3 linked regions of the Kordia sp. SMS9 genome follow. The protein of the gene in region 1 interacts with the protein of each later gene in a pairwise test. Links are inferred from orthologs where the notes say so. Each region holds a gene or a part of one and is shown in the gene's direction. Other genes may lie near its edges.

The links. Proteins that work in one complex are often made in the same cells at the same time.
Region 2: the proteins of lpdA (region 1) and odhB interact in binary tests that used the Escherichia coli proteins (3 or more experiments, as listed by UniProt). The link is inferred for Kordia sp. SMS9 from one-to-one orthologs.
Region 3: the proteins of lpdA (region 1) and KORDIASMS9_RS15990 interact in binary tests that used the Escherichia coli proteins (3 or more experiments, as listed by UniProt). The link is inferred for Kordia sp. SMS9 from one-to-one orthologs.

The regions. Positions count from the first base shown.
Region 1 is NZ_CP031153.1:3,562,552-3,568,350, forward strand. The notes cover bases 1,133-3,938. They hold lpdA (dihydrolipoyl dehydrogenase), read left to right. Parts: upstream 1,133-1,735; coding sequence 1,736-3,142; downstream 3,143-3,938. Other genes in these bases: KORDIASMS9_RS14940 (Lrp/AsnC family transcriptional regulator), read left to right, coding at 1,133-1,431; KORDIASMS9_RS14950 (Crp/Fnr family transcriptional regulator), read left to right, coding at 3,280-3,938. In the rest of the region: KORDIASMS9_RS14935 (aminotransferase class I/II-fold pyridoxal phosphate-dependent enzyme), read right to left, coding at 1-814; more of KORDIASMS9_RS14940, read left to right, coding at 973-1,132; more of KORDIASMS9_RS14950, read left to right, coding at 3,939-3,942; KORDIASMS9_RS14955 (anti-sigma factor), read left to right, coding at 4,244-5,137; KORDIASMS9_RS14960 (hypothetical protein), read right to left, coding at 5,223-5,435; KORDIASMS9_RS14965 (OmpA family protein), read left to right, coding at 5,627-5,799. UniProt on the Escherichia coli protein: Lipoamide dehydrogenase is a component of the glycine cleavage system as well as of the alpha-ketoacid dehydrogenase complexes.
Region 2 is NZ_CP031153.1:1,808,185-1,814,045, forward strand. What follows is about bases 1,875-4,742. They hold odhB (2-oxoglutarate dehydrogenase complex dihydrolipoyllysine-residue succinyltransferase), read left to right. Parts: upstream 1,875-2,630; coding sequence 2,631-3,854; downstream 3,855-4,742. Other genes in these bases: KORDIASMS9_RS07825 (2-oxoglutarate dehydrogenase E1 component), read left to right, coding at 1,875-2,524; KORDIASMS9_RS07835 (carboxypeptidase-like regulatory domain-containing protein), read left to right, coding at 4,246-4,742. Outside these bases: more of KORDIASMS9_RS07825, read left to right, coding at 1-1,874; more of KORDIASMS9_RS07835, read left to right, coding at 4,743-5,861. UniProt on the Escherichia coli protein: E2 component of the 2-oxoglutarate dehydrogenase (OGDH) complex which catalyzes the second step in the conversion of 2-oxoglutarate to succinyl-CoA and CO(2).
Region 3 is NZ_CP031153.1:3,772,706-3,778,696, forward strand. Bases 1,875-4,872 are described here. They hold KORDIASMS9_RS15990 (ATP-dependent helicase), read left to right. Parts: upstream 1,875-2,202; coding sequence 2,203-4,542; downstream 4,543-4,872. Other genes in these bases: KORDIASMS9_RS15985 (aldose 1-epimerase), read left to right, coding at 1,875-2,076; KORDIASMS9_RS15995 (hypothetical protein), read right to left, coding at 4,712-4,872. In the rest of the region: KORDIASMS9_RS15975 (sensor histidine kinase), read left to right, coding at 1-291; KORDIASMS9_RS15980 (response regulator transcription factor), read left to right, coding at 297-947; more of KORDIASMS9_RS15985, read left to right, coding at 1,225-1,874; more of KORDIASMS9_RS15995, read right to left, coding at 4,873-5,671; KORDIASMS9_RS16000 (hypothetical protein), read right to left, coding at 5,680-5,991. UniProt on the Escherichia coli protein: A helicase with DNA-dependent ATPase activity. Unwinds DNA duplexes with 3'-5' polarity. Translocates on single-stranded DNA with 3'-5' polarity. Initiates unwinding more efficiently from a nicked substrate than double-stranded DNA.

The DNA.
Region 1 (5,799 bases):
CTAAATACATGGCGTTTGCACTGTGTTGCTTCATGCGAATGTGTAATGTGCGTAAATTTTTCAAAACAGAAGCCGAGCGCAAACTGTCCATCGTAGCACCCAACAACATGCTTGCGCCATCATTTACATTGCGCAATTGATCAATAAAAGCTTGTGTTCCACATACAACGCCACCAACAGTATCACTAGCGCCGTTGATGAATTTTGTCAAACTATGAATGACAACATCTGCGCCTAATGTTGCAGGTGCAATTGATAATGGCGAAAAGGTATTGTCAACCACTAATTGTAAATTGTACTTCTTTGCCAATTTTGCCAAAGCGGCAATATCAGCAACTTCCAACAACGGATTGCTGACAGCTTCACAATACAATACTTTTGTTTTGGGAGTAATGGCAGCTTCTACCAAATCCAGTTTTGTCATATCTACAAATGAAGTTTCAATCTGAAATCGCGGCGTGAAATTTTTCAAAAAAGCATACGTGCCTCCGTAAATTGTTCTGCTAGACACGATATGATCGCCACTTTTACATAATTGCAAAATTACAGGTGTAATAGCGCCCATTCCTGAAGCAGAAACATTGGCGGTTTCGGTACCTTCCATTGCGGCTAACGCTTCCCCTAAATACAAATTGCTTGGCGAAGTATGTCTTGAATACAAATAGCAACCATCGGCATTGCCTTCAAACGTATCAAACATCGTTTTTGCCGAAAGAAATGTATAGGTAGAAGCATCAGAAATGGAAGGATTTACACCTCCAAATTCGCCAAAATATTGTAAATCTTGAATGTTATTTGCGGGATTAAATTTCATGAGATTGCTTTTTTAATTCAAATCAAAGTTGCTGCGATTGTGAATAAAAATCAAGTATTAATTTAAATAATAGAAAATAAAACTATAAATTTATATTTTGAATGAATAAATAACTGAAATTACTTTTTAAAAATTCAAATTATAGATTTTTTTACATGTTGAAACTTGATCAAACCGATAAAACGTTGCTGGCATTGCTACAACACGATAGCAAGCAAACTAATAAAGAACTTTCGAACAAATTGAATCTTTCGGTAACTGCTGTATATGAGCGTATTAAAAAGCTGGAAAAAGAAGGAATCATTCAAAAATATGTGGCATTGGTTGCTAAAAAAGCCATTGCAAAAAACTTTTTGGCGCATTGCCATGTACGACTCACGCAACATTCTAAAGAATTTGTGATGAAGTTTGAACGTGAAATCATCAAACTAGAAGAAGTGTTGGAGTGTTATCATGTAAGTGGCGATTACGATTACATTCTCAAAGTATTGGTGAAAGATATGGAAGGATATCGTGATTTTATGGTGACAAAACTCACGGCAATTCCCAACATTGGAAATACGCACAGTATTTTTGTCATTGGAGAAGTAAAGCATACGACGGCGATTTCAATTTGAAGATTTGATAATTTGAAAATGTGTCCATACAATTTCAAACGAAAGTTTATCGACTAAAATACCAAAGCACATCTAACCCAATGTGTCAATTTGAAAATGAAGTTTCAAAGAAAACGCGAGCAATGTATGAAAGAGTCTAACAATCTAACAGGCGAAGCCGAATCTAATATCTAACAGCGATAGCGGTCTAAAAATCTAACAGCGAAGCGCGTCTAACAATCTAGCAATAAAGCCTTGTCTAACCCTAAAATAGTTGTACTTTTGTAGTACTTACAAAAAAATAAAAAGTTCTAAAATCAAGAATATGAATTCATACGATGTAGCCGTAATTGGCTCTGGTCCTGGCGGATATGTTGCTGCCATTCGTTGTGCACAATTAGGCATGAAAACTGCAATCATTGAAAAATACAGTACGCTTGGTGGAACCTGCTTAAATGTAGGTTGTATTCCGTCAAAAGCGTTGTTAGATTCTTCACATCATTACGAAGAAGCTGTCAAGCATTTTGATACACACGGAATCGAAATTTCAGGAGAGGTAAAAGTAAATCTTGAAAAGATGATTGCGCGTAAACAAGCTGTAGTAGATCAAACCACAGGAGGAATTGATTTCTTGATGAGCAAAAATAAAATTGAAGTTTACAAAGGTTTGGGAAGCTTCAAAGATGCTACACACGTTGCTATTGCTAAAGAAGATGGTACTACGGAAGAAATTGAAGCGAAAAATATCATCATTGCAACAGGAAGTAAACCATCAAACTTACCATTTATCACACTCGATAAAGAACGAATTATTACCTCAACAGAAGCTTTAAAACTAAAAGAAATACCAAAACACATGATTGTGATTGGTGGAGGTGTTATTGGTTTGGAATTAGGACAAGTGTACAAGCGTTTAGGTTCAGAAGTAACGGTGATTGAATATGCGGATCGAATTATTGGCGGAATGGACGCGGGACTTTCTAAAGAACTCACGAAAGTATTTAAAAAGCAAAAATTCAAAATCCTTACGTCGCATGGTGTAAAATCTGTGGAACGTGTTGGTGATGAGGTTGTGGTAAAAGCAGACAATAAAAAGGGCGAAGAAGTAGAATTTAGAGGCGATTATTGTTTGGTTTCTGTAGGACGTCGTCCGTATACAGACGGATTGAACGCTGAAGCAGCTGGCGTAAAATTGGACGATCGTGGGAGAGTAGAAGTGAACAATCATTTGCAAACCAATGTTTCAAACATTTACGCCATTGGCGATGTGGTAAAAGGTGCCATGTTAGCACACAAAGCTTCGGAAGAAGGCTCGATGGTAGCTGAAATTATTGCGGGACAAAAACCACATATTGATTACAATTTAATTCCTGGTGTTGTCTACACATGGCCAGAAGTTGCTGCGGTTGGAAAAACAGAGCAAGAATTGAAAGATGCTGGAATCGCATACAAAGCAGGACAATTTCCAATGCGTGCGTTGGGAAGAAGTAGAGCGAGTATGGATTTAGATGGTTTCATCAAAATATTAGCTGATGCAACTACGGATGAAATCTTAGGTGTACACATGATTGGTGCCAGAGCCGCCGATTTAATCGCGGAAGCTGTCGTTGCGATGGAATACAGAGCTTCTGCGGAAGATGTAGCGCGTATGTCGCATGCACATCCAACCTTTGCAGAAGCCATCAAAGAAGCAGCCTTAGCCGCTACAGAAGACAGAGCTTTGCACGTGTAATAGTGTAACATATAAAATCATTAAAAACTCCAGTAATTTGCTGGAGTTTTTTTATGCGTGAATGTAAGTTCTTACTTTTTTATGCGACTTCTCAAAAACAGTCTCGATAATGTCTTAAAAAAGTAATCAACACAACTATGAATTCTGTATGGTATTTAAACGATGTCAATCTCTTTAATATCTTCTGTCCGCACAAATTTGAAAAGTATAAAGACGCGCACGAATTTGATGCGTACAAAAAGCAAGACTATATTTACTTTGAAGAAGATTCTGCCACGAAAGTATATTTAATTGATAGTGGAAAAGTAAAATTAGGCTATTACACCGAAGATGGAGAAGAAGTAGTGAAATCCATTCTGTCGAAAGGCGAATTGTTTGGTGAAAAAGCCATATTGGGCGAAGAGAAGCGAAATGAATTTGCACAATCTATGGACAACGCTACGTCCATTTGCCCAATTGGTGTAGACACTATGCACGATTTAATGCGCGGCAATCAAACCTTTACGTTGAAGATTTATAAGTTTATCGGTTTTCGCATCAAAAAATTGGAGCGTCGATTGCAACTATTACTCTTCAAAGATACCAAAACACGTTTGTTAGAATTTCTAAAAGAACTCTGCGAAGAGTACGGATATGAATGTGAAAAAACGGGCGACAATGTCATCAAGCATCCATACACTCAAAAAGATATTGCAAGCTTAATTGGTACGTCGCGTCCTACATTAAACATCATTATGAATGAATTGAAAGAAGCAAAAATTATTGATTTTAATCGCAAAGAAATTCGCTTCATTCAATAAAAAGTACGATATTTAAAAAACGATTCAAAACGCTAATTTTTTAGCTTAAAAAGAACCCAAAACCAGCATGACATCATGACAGTTTTGGGTTCTTTTTTTATGTTGTATTTTTAGTTTAGATAAATATGTTTAAGTAATTGATTTACATTTTGTTAAAATAATTATAAAATACTATTTAAGAACTGTTAAAAACCATTCTTTTTTTCAATAAAATGCGATTTTTTTCAGAAGTGTTAGCTAGCTAACATTTTACGTGATTTTACTACGATACATTTGTATCATAATCATAAAAAATCTCGCAATGATAAAAAAATTAATTTTGGGAATAGCGATCGGATGCTTCGCTGTCTCATGTAGTAGTGATGATGATGCCACAGTTGCATTATCAAACCTAAATGTAAACTTAAACGGATTAGAAAATCTTGGAAGTGACTTCGTGTATGAAGGTTGGATTATCGTCAACGGAAGTCCAGTGACCACAGGAACTTTTACAGTAGACGATGCTGGAACTTTGTCAAGAACTTCTTTTTCTGTAAACACAGATCAATTAGCTTCCGCAACGGCATTTGTATTGTCTATTGAGCCAGCAGTTGATTCAGATCCTGCACCAGCAGCAACTAAATTATTAGCTGGAGATTTCTCAGGAAATACCGCAACTGTAGGATTAGATCCTGTAACCAGCAACGGAAACTTTGACAACGCTTCGGGTGTTTTCTTTTTAAGAACTCCTACCGATGAAATGCCAGGCGCAGCAAATAACGGAAACGATCAATATGGTGTTTGGTATGGTAATCCAGGAGCGCCACCAACATCAGGTTTAAACTTACCACCTTTAGCGGATGGTTGGAAATACGAAGGTTGGGTTGTGGTTGATGGAACAGGTCCTTTAACAACAGGCACTTTTACCACATTTGGAGCTGTAGATGAATTTAACGGATTTAGCGGCGCTGAAAATACGGTTGGTCCTCCAATTCCAGGAGAAGACTTTTTCCTCAATGCACCAGCTGGTTTTACCTTCCCAATAGATGTACGTGGACGTACCGTTGTCATTTCTGTAGAACCGAGCCCAGATAACAGTCCAGCACCATTTTTACTAAAACCTTTAGTAGGAACTGCTGGAAACGATACAGCACCAGCCACAAACGATTTTAACCTAAATGCGGCATCTTTTCCAACAGGAACAATTGTGCGATAATCTTTATGATTAATTGTCGTTAGATGGAAGACACGTTATCAGTTTTGGTAGCGTGTTTTTTTTTACATTGAGCGCAGTCGAAATGTTACTTTTTGGTCGCTTCGCTTTTGGATCGCTTCGCTTTTGGATCGCTTCGCTTTTGGATCGCTTCGCTTTTGGATCGCTTCGCTTTTGGATCGCTTCGCTTTTGGATCGCTTCGCTTTTGGATCGCTTCGCTTTTGGATCGCTTCGCTTTTGGATCGCTTCGCTTTTGGATCGCTTCGCTTGTCTTCTTAAAATACATTTAAACTTTAACATATATAATTTAGCATTTCTGAACGTCACTTCGAGTGGTTTTTCGGAATATGATGAAGAAAAATTGTATCGAGAAGTACTCTGAAAACGAATCTCTTTCTAGGTTTGCAAATTCTTTTTGAAAATATTCTACCGAGAAAGTTTCATCAATACTTACGACTAATTTGTATCTTTCATGAATAAAATTTAAGTGAATGAAAAAACTAAACTTTATTTTAATTCTAAGTTGTTTCTTTTTTGTGGGAAAGGTCTTTTCGCAAGATCATTCCGAAAAAATAGATGCACTTGCTGAACAATTGAAATTTAAAAGTTCTATATCACTTGAATTGAAAAAAGAATCAGTTGATGTTTTAGATACAATTGCAAA
Region 2 (5,861 bases), 1.8 Mb from region 1 along the record:
ACATTTATTCACACGAACAAATCCCGTCCGCGAACGTAGAAAATACGAACCTACCTTAGCCTTAGCAAACTTTGAACTCAGCGAAAGCGACTTGGACAAAACGTTTGAAGCTGGCGAAATTTTAGGTATTGGCAAAACAACACTTCGAAACATAGTAGCACATTTAGAGCGAATTTATTGTGAATCCATCGGTGTCGAATATATGTATATCCGAAAGCCAGCGCAAATCAAGTGGATTCAAGACAAGCTGAATGTCAATGATAATCACCCAAAATTTTCTGCCGATACCAAAAAACACATTCTCAAAAAACTAAATGAAGCAGTTTCGTTTGAAAACTTCTTGCACACAAAATATGTAGGGCAAAAACGGTTCTCGCTAGAAGGTGGAGAATCTCTAATTCCTGCGTTAGATGCAGTTGTAGAAGCAGCGGCAGATAATGGGGTAAAACAATTTGTCTTAGGAATGGCGCACAGAGGTCGCTTAAACGTATTGACAAATATCTTCGGAAAATCCGCTAAAAATATCTTTAGTGAATTTGATGGAAAAGACTATGAAGAGGCTATTTTTGATGGCGATGTAAAATATCACTTAGGATTAACGGCTGATAGAATTACAGATTCTGGAAAGAAAATCAACATGAACATTGCGCCAAATCCTTCGCACTTAGAAACGGTTGGTGCCGTGGTAGAAGGAATCGCAAGAGCAAAACAAGACAGAGATCACGCAGATAACTTCTCTGAAGTATTGCCAATTGTCATTCACGGTGATGCTGCGATTGCAGGACAAGGCTTGGTGTACGAAATCGTTCAAATGTCACAACTAGACGGTTACAAAACTGGCGGAACCATTCATATTGTCATCAACAATCAAGTTGGATTTACCACAAACTATCTCGATGCGCGTTCGTCTACCTATTGTACCGATGTTGGAAAAGTTACGCTTTCACCAGTATTACACGTCAATGCAGATGCTGCAGAAGCGGTAGTACACGCTGCGTTATTTGCGTTAGAATACCGAATGACGTTCCAACGCGATGTATTCATTGACTTATTAGGATATCGTAAATACGGACACAATGAAGGTGATGAACCGCGTTTTACACAACCAAAACTATACAAAGCAATTTCTAAACATAGCAATCCAAGAGATATCTACGCGGAAAAACTACGCAAACAAGGTGTCATTGATGAAAACTATGTAAAAGAATTAGAGAAAGCATACAAAGACAAACTTGAAGAAAAGCTTGAAGATTCTCGTAAAGAAGAAAAAACAGTCATTACGCCATTCATGCAAGACGCTTGGAACGACTTAGGGTTGGAAAGAGTGGATGAAAAAGAAATGGCAAAAGAGATTGATACGAGTTATTCGAAAGAAAAACTAGAAAAAATTGCCAAAACGGTTTCCAAATTACCCGAAGACAAAAAGTTTTTACGCAAAGTAAATCGTATTGTTTCCGATCGTCATAAAATGTTTTTTGAAAAAAATGCGATTGACTGGGGAATGGGTGAAACATTGGCGTATGGTTCTTTATTAGAAGAAGGATTTGACGTGCGAATCACAGGACAAGATGTAGAAAGAGGAACATTCTCGCACCGTCACGCCGTTGTAAAAGTGGAAGAATCAGAAGAAGAAATCAAGTTACTAGATCACATTTCAGAAGATCAAGGGAAATTCTATATCTATAATTCCTTACTTTCAGAATATGGTGTAGTAGGATTTGATTATGGATACGCCATGGCAAGTCCAAACACGCTCACCATTTGGGAAGCACAATTTGGAGACTTTAGCAACGGAGCGCAAATTATGATTGACCAATACATTTCTTCAGCAGAAGACAAATGGAAAACACAAAACGGATTGGTGATGTTGTTGCCGCACGGTTATGAAGGTCAAGGAGCAGAACATTCATCTGCGCGTATGGAGCGCTATTTACAATTATGTGCCAAAGACAATATGTTTGTGGCAGATTGTACAACGCCTGCAAACTTCTATCACTTACTGCGTCGTCAAATGAAGGCTGGTTTTAGAAAACCATTAATCGTATTTACACCAAAAAGTCTATTGCGTTTGCCAAAAGCAGTTTCTACAGTAGAAGAATTTACAAATGGAAGCTTCCAAACGTTGATTGATGATGTAAATGCAGATGCTAAAAAAGTGAAAACATTGGTATTCTGTACAGGAAAATTCTATTATGATCTATTAGAAGAACGTGCAACTCAAGGCAGAGAAGATGATGTTGCTTTAGTGCGATTGGAACAATTATTTCCATTGCCAAAAACAAAAATTAGAGAAATACTCGCAAAATATACCAACGCCGATGATGTAGTTTGGGCACAAGAAGAACCAAGAAACATGGGAGCGTACAGCCACTTACTCATGCACATGGACGAAATACGAAACTTTAGAGTTGCCTCTAGAAGATTCTATGGAGCACCAGCCGCAGGAAGTTCCGTACGATCCAAACGACGTCATGCAGAGGTAATTGCATACGTTTTTGACAAAACGAAAAACAATATGCGTTAAGGATAGTATTTCAATAACGCTCAATGCGCAAATACGAATAGCGGTCACCGAGCCTGCCGAAGTGACGCTACAAAAACAAAAAATAAAAACTAAAATATAGAACACGATGATTTTAGAAATGAAAGTTCCTTCGCCAGGAGAATCCATCACTACAGTAGAAATTGCAGAATGGTTAGTAGCAGATGGCGATTACGTAGAAAAAGACCAAGCAATTGCTGAGGTTGATTCTGACAAAGCAACTTTAGAGTTGCCAGCAGAAGCTAGTGGAACAATCACCTTAAAAGCCGAAGAAGGCGATGAAGTAGAAGTAGGACAAGTAGTTTGCCTGATTGATACAAGTGCCGAAGCACCAACTGGTGACGCGCCGAAAGAAGAAAAGAAAGTGGAAGCTCCAAAAGCAGAAGCGCCAAAACCAGCAGAAACGCCAAAAGCAACGGAACCAACAAAAACATACGCAACAGGAACTGCGTCTCCAGCAGCGAAAAAAGTATTGGCAGAAAAAGGCATGAGCGCCAACGAAGTAACAGGAACAGGAAAAGATGGTCGTGTAACCAAAGATGACGCTGTAAAAGCACAACCAAGTATGGGAACACCAACAGGTGGAACCCGCGGAAGTGAGCGTAAAAAATTATCAATGTTGCGCAGAAAAGTAGCGGAACGTTTAGTATCTGCTAAGAATGAAACAGCCATGTTAACTACGTTTAACGAAGTGAACATGAAGCCAATTTTTGAACTGCGTAAAGAATACAAAGAAACGTTCAAAGCAAAGCACGGTGTAGGTTTAGGATTTATGTCTTTCTTTACCTTAGCTATTGTAAGAGCGTTAAAACTATATCCAGCAGTAAACTCTATGATTGATGGAAAAGAAATGATCAGTTATGATTTCTGCGACATCAGTATTGCAGTTTCTGGACCAAAAGGGTTGATGGTTCCAGTGATTAGAAATGCAGAAAACTTATCGTTTAGAGGTGTAGAATCGGAAGTAAAACGATTGGCAATTCGTGCGCGTGATGGACAAATTACAGTGGACGAAATGACTGGTGGAACATTTACCATTTCAAATGGTGGCGTTTTCGGCAGTATGTTATCAACACCAATAATCAATCCGCCACAATCAGGAATTTTAGGAATGCACAACATTGTAGAAAGACCAATGGCAGTCAATGGACAAGTGGTTATTCTTCCAATTATGTATGTTGCGTTGTCGTATGATCACAGAATCATTGACGGAAAAGAATCTGTTGGATTCCTAGTAGCTGTAAAAGAAGCGCTAGAAAATCCTGTTGAATTATTGATGGACAACAATGTGAAAAAAGCATTAGAATTGTAAAAAAATATTCAAATATAAGTACAGAGCGCGATTGTAATGATTGCGCTTTTTTTTGTTTTTATTTGAAGTCAAAGCTTACCACAAATTTTATAATTTGCCAAGCTCAATGTCCAATTCTCGCAATAACGAATCAAAATAACCTATAAATAAATCAACAATCTAAAATCGTACATCTGAAATCGTCAATCGCACATCTCAAACGTCACTTTGAGTGAATTTGTGCAACAAATTAGTATCGAGAAGTGTTTGAAAATCGTAATAAATTAACTTTTTTATAAGAGTTTAATTGTTGCTTTAATGCTTTATTTTCAGTAATTTAGATAGATTAAATAGTTTTCTTTTTCTCGTGAAAAAACAGGCTATTTTTAGATTATACCAAAAACCCATCGCTATGAAAAAAACAGCTACCATTCTCATATCATTTCTCTTTGCATGTACCGCATTTGCGCAATATGAAATTACGATTGATGCCTATATTTTGGATAGAGACACTAATGAACCAATTCCGCATGTAAATGTAGAATTTCCAGATAAAGATATAAAAGCTGTGACCGATGTCTCGGGAAAATTCACGCTTACCTTTGATGAAGGTTGGATTCGTGGGCAAGATTCGTTTCAACTTTCTGCCAATAACTACAAAACGGTAACAACGGTCATGTCAAAACTTGATCGGTATTTGTCTGTTTCAGATAAGATATATTTAAAAATGGACGAAGCATCACAAAATAAAAATACCATTACAGGAGTCGTTGCTGCCGAAAAAGATTTGACCATTCAAAATGCTTCAGTTCAAATTAAAAATACCTTCATTACAGCACATACAAATTTTGATGGTGAATTTGATATCGCTGCGAAAGTTGGTGATACCTTAGTAATTGATTATTTAGGAATGAATTCGAAGGAAGTTGTTGTACGTGACAGAAATCCGATAGATATCACGCTAAAATCCGATAGAGAATTACTCAAAGAAGTTGCCTTAAAAGGTAAGAAAAAACAAAAGAAAAAAGAATATGTCGACACCGGATTTGGAGCAGTAAACCTAGATACGTTTAGTCCAAGTACTGTAATAAATTCAGAGGATATTGGACCTCAACACATTTATACATCGGATGTGTTGCGTGGAAGTGTGGCAGGTTTGTTTGTATACAATGGCGGTGTCAATACAAGACCGCGATATGGAATTTCTCCACAGCAAATGCTTCGAAATACCAATCCAACGCCGATAGAATCAGCTTCGCAAACTTTAATGCTCATTAGAGGACAACAAGTACAAGTGTTTTATGATGGATTTCCGTTTCGCGGAAGTGTAGATGATATTGAATTGCGAACTATTGATAATATTGTCATCTTAAAATCTATAAATTCTACCATTTTATACGGTGGATTACCAACGATTTTAATTACCTCTAAAAATAGATTCTTAAAAAAAGATGCGAATGGAAATGTGGTCAATTCAGCACTTCTAACAAATAACAATTACAAAGAAGCTGTTCCGCTTATTATGAACAAGGAAGAAAAACCATTGTACATTTTGGAACTCGAAACGGCAAAAAGTTACCAACAGGCAATGACGATTTTTGGGCAACAACAACAAAACTCATTGCGTCAAACCATTCCGTATTATTTAGATACAGCCGAATATTTTAAAAGATGGGGAAAAGATAAATCTTTAGCAATTTTAAAAAATATAGAAGTATTGGCAGAAGAAAATCCAAGAGCGTTGAAAAGTTTGGCGTATAAACTAGAAGAATTGGACGAATTTGTCTTAGCGAAAAGTGTTTATCAGCGAATTGCAGCGTTGTTACCAAACGCTTCGCAATCATACAGAGATTTGGCGTTGGCGTACAAACGTGCAGGAAACTATCAAGAATCATTGGATTTATATGTGAAAATGTTGACAGATTCGTTTGAAACGATAGATTTCTCAGGCATTGAAAAACCATTATTAAGTGAAATGCAACAATTGCTTCGCAGACACCGAGTGGAGCTTGATTACAAAGACATTCC
Region 3 (5,991 bases), 210 kb from region 1 along the record:
GAACGATTGGATTTCTCACAAGAACTTGCCTTTTATCGCATCATCAAAGAACTCTTGGTCAACGCCGTGAAGCACTCAGAAGCAAACACAATCAGTATTACCATTGAAAATTTAGCAGAAAGTTTTCAACTAATGTTACAAGACAATGGAAAAGGATTTGATGAAGAAAAGCAGCAAAAAGGCGCAGGATTGCGCAACATCAAAGATCGTGCGCTAATTTTAGGCGCTACATTACACATTTCATCAAAAATACAGCAAGGAACGACAGTTCACATACAATTAAACAAATAAAAAGCATGACAAACATTGCATTGGTAGACGATCATTTGCTCTTTCGAGAAGGAATAAAAGCCATCTTTCAAGACGAAAAAGAGATGAAAATTACACTTGAAGCTTCTGACGGGCAAGAATTCTTAGAAGTGTTGCGCAATGCTGTGGTAAAACCAGACGTGCTTTTGTTGGACATTCGCATGCCGAATTTAGACGGATACGAAACGGCAAAAATTGTCTTGGAAAAATATCCCGCAATGAAAATCATCATTCTGACTATGCATGAAGAAGAGCGACATATCATTCGGATGATAGAACTTGGCGTGAACGGATATTTGATGAAAAATGCGAGTCGCAACGAAGTCATCAACTGTATAGAAAGCGTGTTGGAATACGATTACTATTTCAACAATAAAATTACAAGCATCATGCGCAAAGTGATGATGTACAAAGGAAAACGAACCACTACGCACATCATTCACGATTTGACCGAACGTGAAATTGAAGTATTGACACTGATATGTAAAGAATTTACAGCCAAAGAAATAGGAGAGAAGCTTTTTATCAGTTTCAGAACTGTTGAAGGACACCGAAAAAAACTACTTTCCAAGCTCAATGTTCGCAATACTGCGGGTTTGGTCGTATTGGCACTAAAAAACGAAATTGTGAAGATATGATTGGTAATTAGTATTGAGATGTCAGTAGTGTGTATTGAGAAATTTCAAATGTCAATTTTAGTATATTGAAACAAATCGTTTCAAAAAGCAACTAAACAAATTGACGAATAACAAAAGTTAAATGCTACCTGTAGAATTTTAAATTGAAAATGGTATTTTTAGGATCCAAAAATTGAAATATTAGAAACGTCATGCTTCCTCGCAAGGACGTATCAACCAACCAATAACAAAAAAACACGTGTTTCAACTACAAAAACATACTCACATCATAAAAATTTTGAGCGAAAGCGGTAAAGCCTACGCAGCTATAAACTTAAACGAAGGCGGACGCTTGTTCGATTTGAAATTGGATGACAGACCTGTTATTCAAGAACATGAAGATTTTCCATATACCAATTCGTCAGCTTCCGCAATCATGTTTCCGTTTGTCAATAGAATTCAAGATGGAATGTACTCTTTTGAAGGTAAAACATATCAAATTACATGTAATGAACCCTCAAAAAACAATGCGATTCACGGATTGCTCTACACAAGAAAATTTGAAGTCTATAAAAAGCAAGTTTCTGTAAAAGCAGCAATACTCACCTTAAAATATGACTATGACGGAACAACACAAGGATTTCCTTTTCCGTTCGATTTCTTTGTTACGTATACGATTACAGAAAAAACAGCACTCGTAAAAATGAAAGTCATCAACACAGGCAAAAAAACCTTTCCATTTACCATTGGCTGGCATCCGTATTTTACTTCTGAAAATCTATACGAAAGCTATATTGACTTTGATTGTGATGAAGAATACACCACAACCGATGACAGAAGCATTACAAACGGCACAAAACCGCACGAACTCAACATGCCATTTCAATTGAAAAATCATCCTTTTGACACGGCATACACTCTCAAAAATATCAAAATTGGTTTTCATACACCAAGCTACAAACTCACAATAACAGGAAATGCGGCTCAAAATTTTGTACAATTCTTTACGCCAGCAACTAAAAATATCATTGCCATCGAACCCACAGTCGGATTGTCCAATAGTTTCAACAATCACATAGGATTGCAAACATTACTACCGAACAAAACGTATAAAATCGAATGGAATGTTGAGGTGGAAACGAAGAATTGAGATCTTTGTATTAAATAGTAAGAAGTTTCAAACTGTGACTGAGCGCAGTCGAAGTCAAAAAAGTGTATAACTTTCAAAAAGAACAGTTGTAATAGCGACGCGAGAATGTTATTTTTGGAGTTAATTATGGAGCAAGACATTCAACACTATATTGCGCAGCTAAATGACGCACAACGCGCACCAACCGTTCACAAAGATGGAGCATTGATGGTGATCGCAGGCGCAGGTTCTGGAAAAACACGAGTACTTACGTATCGCATTGCGTATTTAATGAGTCAAGGCGTAGATTCCTTTAATATTTTAGCATTGACATTTACCAACAAAGCCGCACGTGAAATGAAAGCACGTATTGCACGAATTGTGGGTGGAAGTGAAGCAAAAAACTTGTGGATGGGAACATTCCATTCAATCTTTGCAAAAATTTTACGCTTTGAAGCGGATAAATTAGGCTATCCTAGTAACTTTACGATCTACGATACACAGGATTCTGAACGTTTAATTCGCGCTATCATCAAGGAAATGCAGCTAGATAAAGATATCTACAAATACAAACAAATACGTTCGCGAATTTCCTCTTTTAAAAACAGTCTCATTACGGTGAGAGCGTATTTCAACGATCCCGATTTGGTAGAAGCAGATGCCATGGCAAAACGTCCGCGCATGGGCGAAATTTACAAAGAATATGTAGATCGCTGTTTTAAAGCTGGCGCGATGGATTTTGACGATTTATTATTAAGAACGAATGAATTATTGAATCGCTTTCCAGAAGTACTATTAAAATACCAAACGCGTTTCCGCTACATTTTGGTGGATGAGTACCAAGATACCAACCATTCTCAATATTTGATCGTAAAAGCCTTGGCAGATCGTTTTCAGAATATATGTGTCGTGGGCGATGATTCACAAAGTATCTATGCGTTTCGTGGTGCGAATATCAACAATATTTTAAACTTTCAGAAAGATTATGACAATGTTGAAATGTACCGTTTGGAGCAGAATTATCGTTCGACCAAAAACATTGTAGAAGCAGCAAATTCAGTCATAGAACACAACAAAACACGTTTGGATAAAGTGGTTTGGACCGCCAATGAATCTGGACCGAAAATAAAAGTCAATCGCAGTGTGACAGATGGAGAAGAAGGTCGTTTTGTAGCGAGTTCCATTTTTGAAACTAAGATGCGTGAGCAAGTGACCAATGGCGATTTTGCGATTTTATACCGTACCAATGCACAATCACGCGCCATGGAAGATGCGTTGCGAAAGCGTGACATTCCGTATCGTATCTACGGTGGTTTATCCTTCTATCAAAGAAAAGAAATCAAAGATGTATTGGCGTATTTGCGATTAATCGTGAATCCGAAAGATGAAGAAAGTTTAAAACGTGTCATCAATTATCCTGCACGTGGCATTGGGCAAACAACGATTGATAAATTAGTTGTTGCTGCCAAACATTACGGGCGTTCCATGTTTGAAGTGATGGAAAATATTTCCAAAATTGATCTAAAAATCAACAAAGGCACGAAAACTAAACTGGAAAACTTTGTGACGATGATCCGAAGTTTTCAAATCATGAATGAAGGCTCGAATGCGTTCGAATTGACATCGCACATTACCAAAAAAACGGGCTTAGTTCAAGAATTGAAAAAAGACGGAACGCCAGAAGGGATTGCGCGTATTGAAAATATAGAAGAATTGCTGAACGGAATTAAAGATTTTGTGGAAGGACAAGTGGAAGTGGCTGATGCTACAGGCGCGTTGGCAGAATTCTTGGAAGATGTGGCATTGGCTACCGATATGGACAACGACAAAGGTGATGACGATAGAGTAGCTTTGATGACGATCCACTTGGCAAAAGGACTGGAATTTCCGTATGTCTATATTGTGGGAATGGAAGAAGATTTGTTCCCATCAGGGATGAGTATGAACACGCGAAGCGAACTGGAAGAAGAACGCCGTTTGTTTTATGTAGCGTTGACCAGAGCCGAAAAACAAGCCTATTTAACCTATACATTAAGTCGTTACCGATGGGGAAAATTGGTCGATGCAGAACCAAGTCGCTTCATAGAAGAAATTGACGATCAATACTTGGATTACATCACGCCCGTAGACAATTATCGTTTCAAACCGTTGATTGACAATGATATTTTTGGCGAAGTGGATAAAAGCAAATTACGCTTGCAAAAACCAAAATCGGGACGTCCGCCAGTGGTGGGAAGTCCCACACCAGAACAAATACGCAAACTGCGAAAAATAAAGCCAGAAACCTCACAGAGCAGTCCGCCAAGCGGCAGTTTGTTAGATGAAAAACTTGTGCCAGGAACCTTAGTAGAACATACGCGTTTTGGTCGGGGAGAAATAATACGATTAGAAGGTGTTGGTGGCGATAAAAAAGCGGAAATCAAATTTCAAGTTGGAGGCATTAAGAAGTTGTTGTTGCGTTTTGCGAAATTGGAAATTGTGAAGTAGTTTTTTTAGTAGTGAGAGGTTAGTATTGAGTAGAGAGAAGTATTCAAGAATAATTTTTCAATAGAAAAGGTCTAAAATCTAAGCAAGTTCTAGAGATTCCTACTTACGCAGGAATGACAAAATATTCTAATGAAGTCTATAAATCTAAGTAAGTCTAAGAAGTTAAAAATTACCGAACCATACAAACTGAATTCACATGTCCTTTGTAATCATACTCTTTGATAGGATTGTTTGGATCTAGTATCCATTTACCATCTACGATAAATTTATATTGATGTTTTCCGGCAGAAAGCAACATGGAAAGTTCCCAGCCATCATCGGTTTGTGACATTTTAAATCCATCTTCCGACCAATCGTTAAACGAGCCAGAAAGCAATACGTTTTTAGCATCTTTAAAGCCGTGAAGTTTAAAGGTATAATACGCTTTCACATCAATGAGAGAGTTGTATTCGTCAAATTCATTCAGCTTCTTATTCGGGTTCGCTTCATCGGCAATCCAAATGTTATCTACAATAAATTTATACTCGTAGATGCCAGGTTTTAATTGCAACTTTACAGCCCAACCTTCGTCCGTTTTTTTCATCTCAAAAAGATGTTCATTCCACTTATTAAACGAACCTGCTAAAATCACTTTTTTAGCTTTTTGATAGCCTTTTAAGAAGAACGTTGTGTTTCCATCCTCAGAAATATGCGCCGTATACATTTTAAGATTGTACACATGCAAATCCATTCCGTATTTATTTTTTGCTTCCGTTACATTTTCAATTGCGCCTTCGGGTTCAGCCCAATACTGCTCATTAATCACAAACTTAAATTCCCATGAAAATTCATCGGTAAAATCGGCAATCTTTTTTCGAAATTCATAGCGATTCTCGTCTAGCTTCGTCATGATCCATGTATCTTCTGCCCAATTATTGAATTCGCCAGCAACCGCAACCTTTTCAATGTCAACATCTGTATCATGAATTGACTTCCGATGATGTAAAACTCCATGTGTCACTTCCTTATAATCGCGTTTATCAAACGTAAACACAACTTCGTCACCTTCCACACGATAGCCTTGCGTCTTTTTTTGCGCAAACATACTTGTGGAAATACACAAAGTTAGGAGTAAAATAATATGTTTCATCGGTTGTTTCACGGACTAAATATAGGAGATTTCATGAAATATAACTTTTCTTTTTTATAATTAATAATGGTTCGCTTGTATTTTAAAAACTCAAATCCCAAAACACCATCTACGGAAGTGCCATACGCTTCGTTCATTTTCCGAAGATTGGTCACAATGGTGTACATTGGTCCCACGCCAATACGATCATTCAGTCGGAAACCATACAATTTCCCTGCCAAAACGCGAATTTTTTTATTTCCAGCACCAATCATGGACAAACGTTTCATGGGACGAAATTTTTCAAGAATTTTTTGGTGACTATTTTTATTTAGTTGATT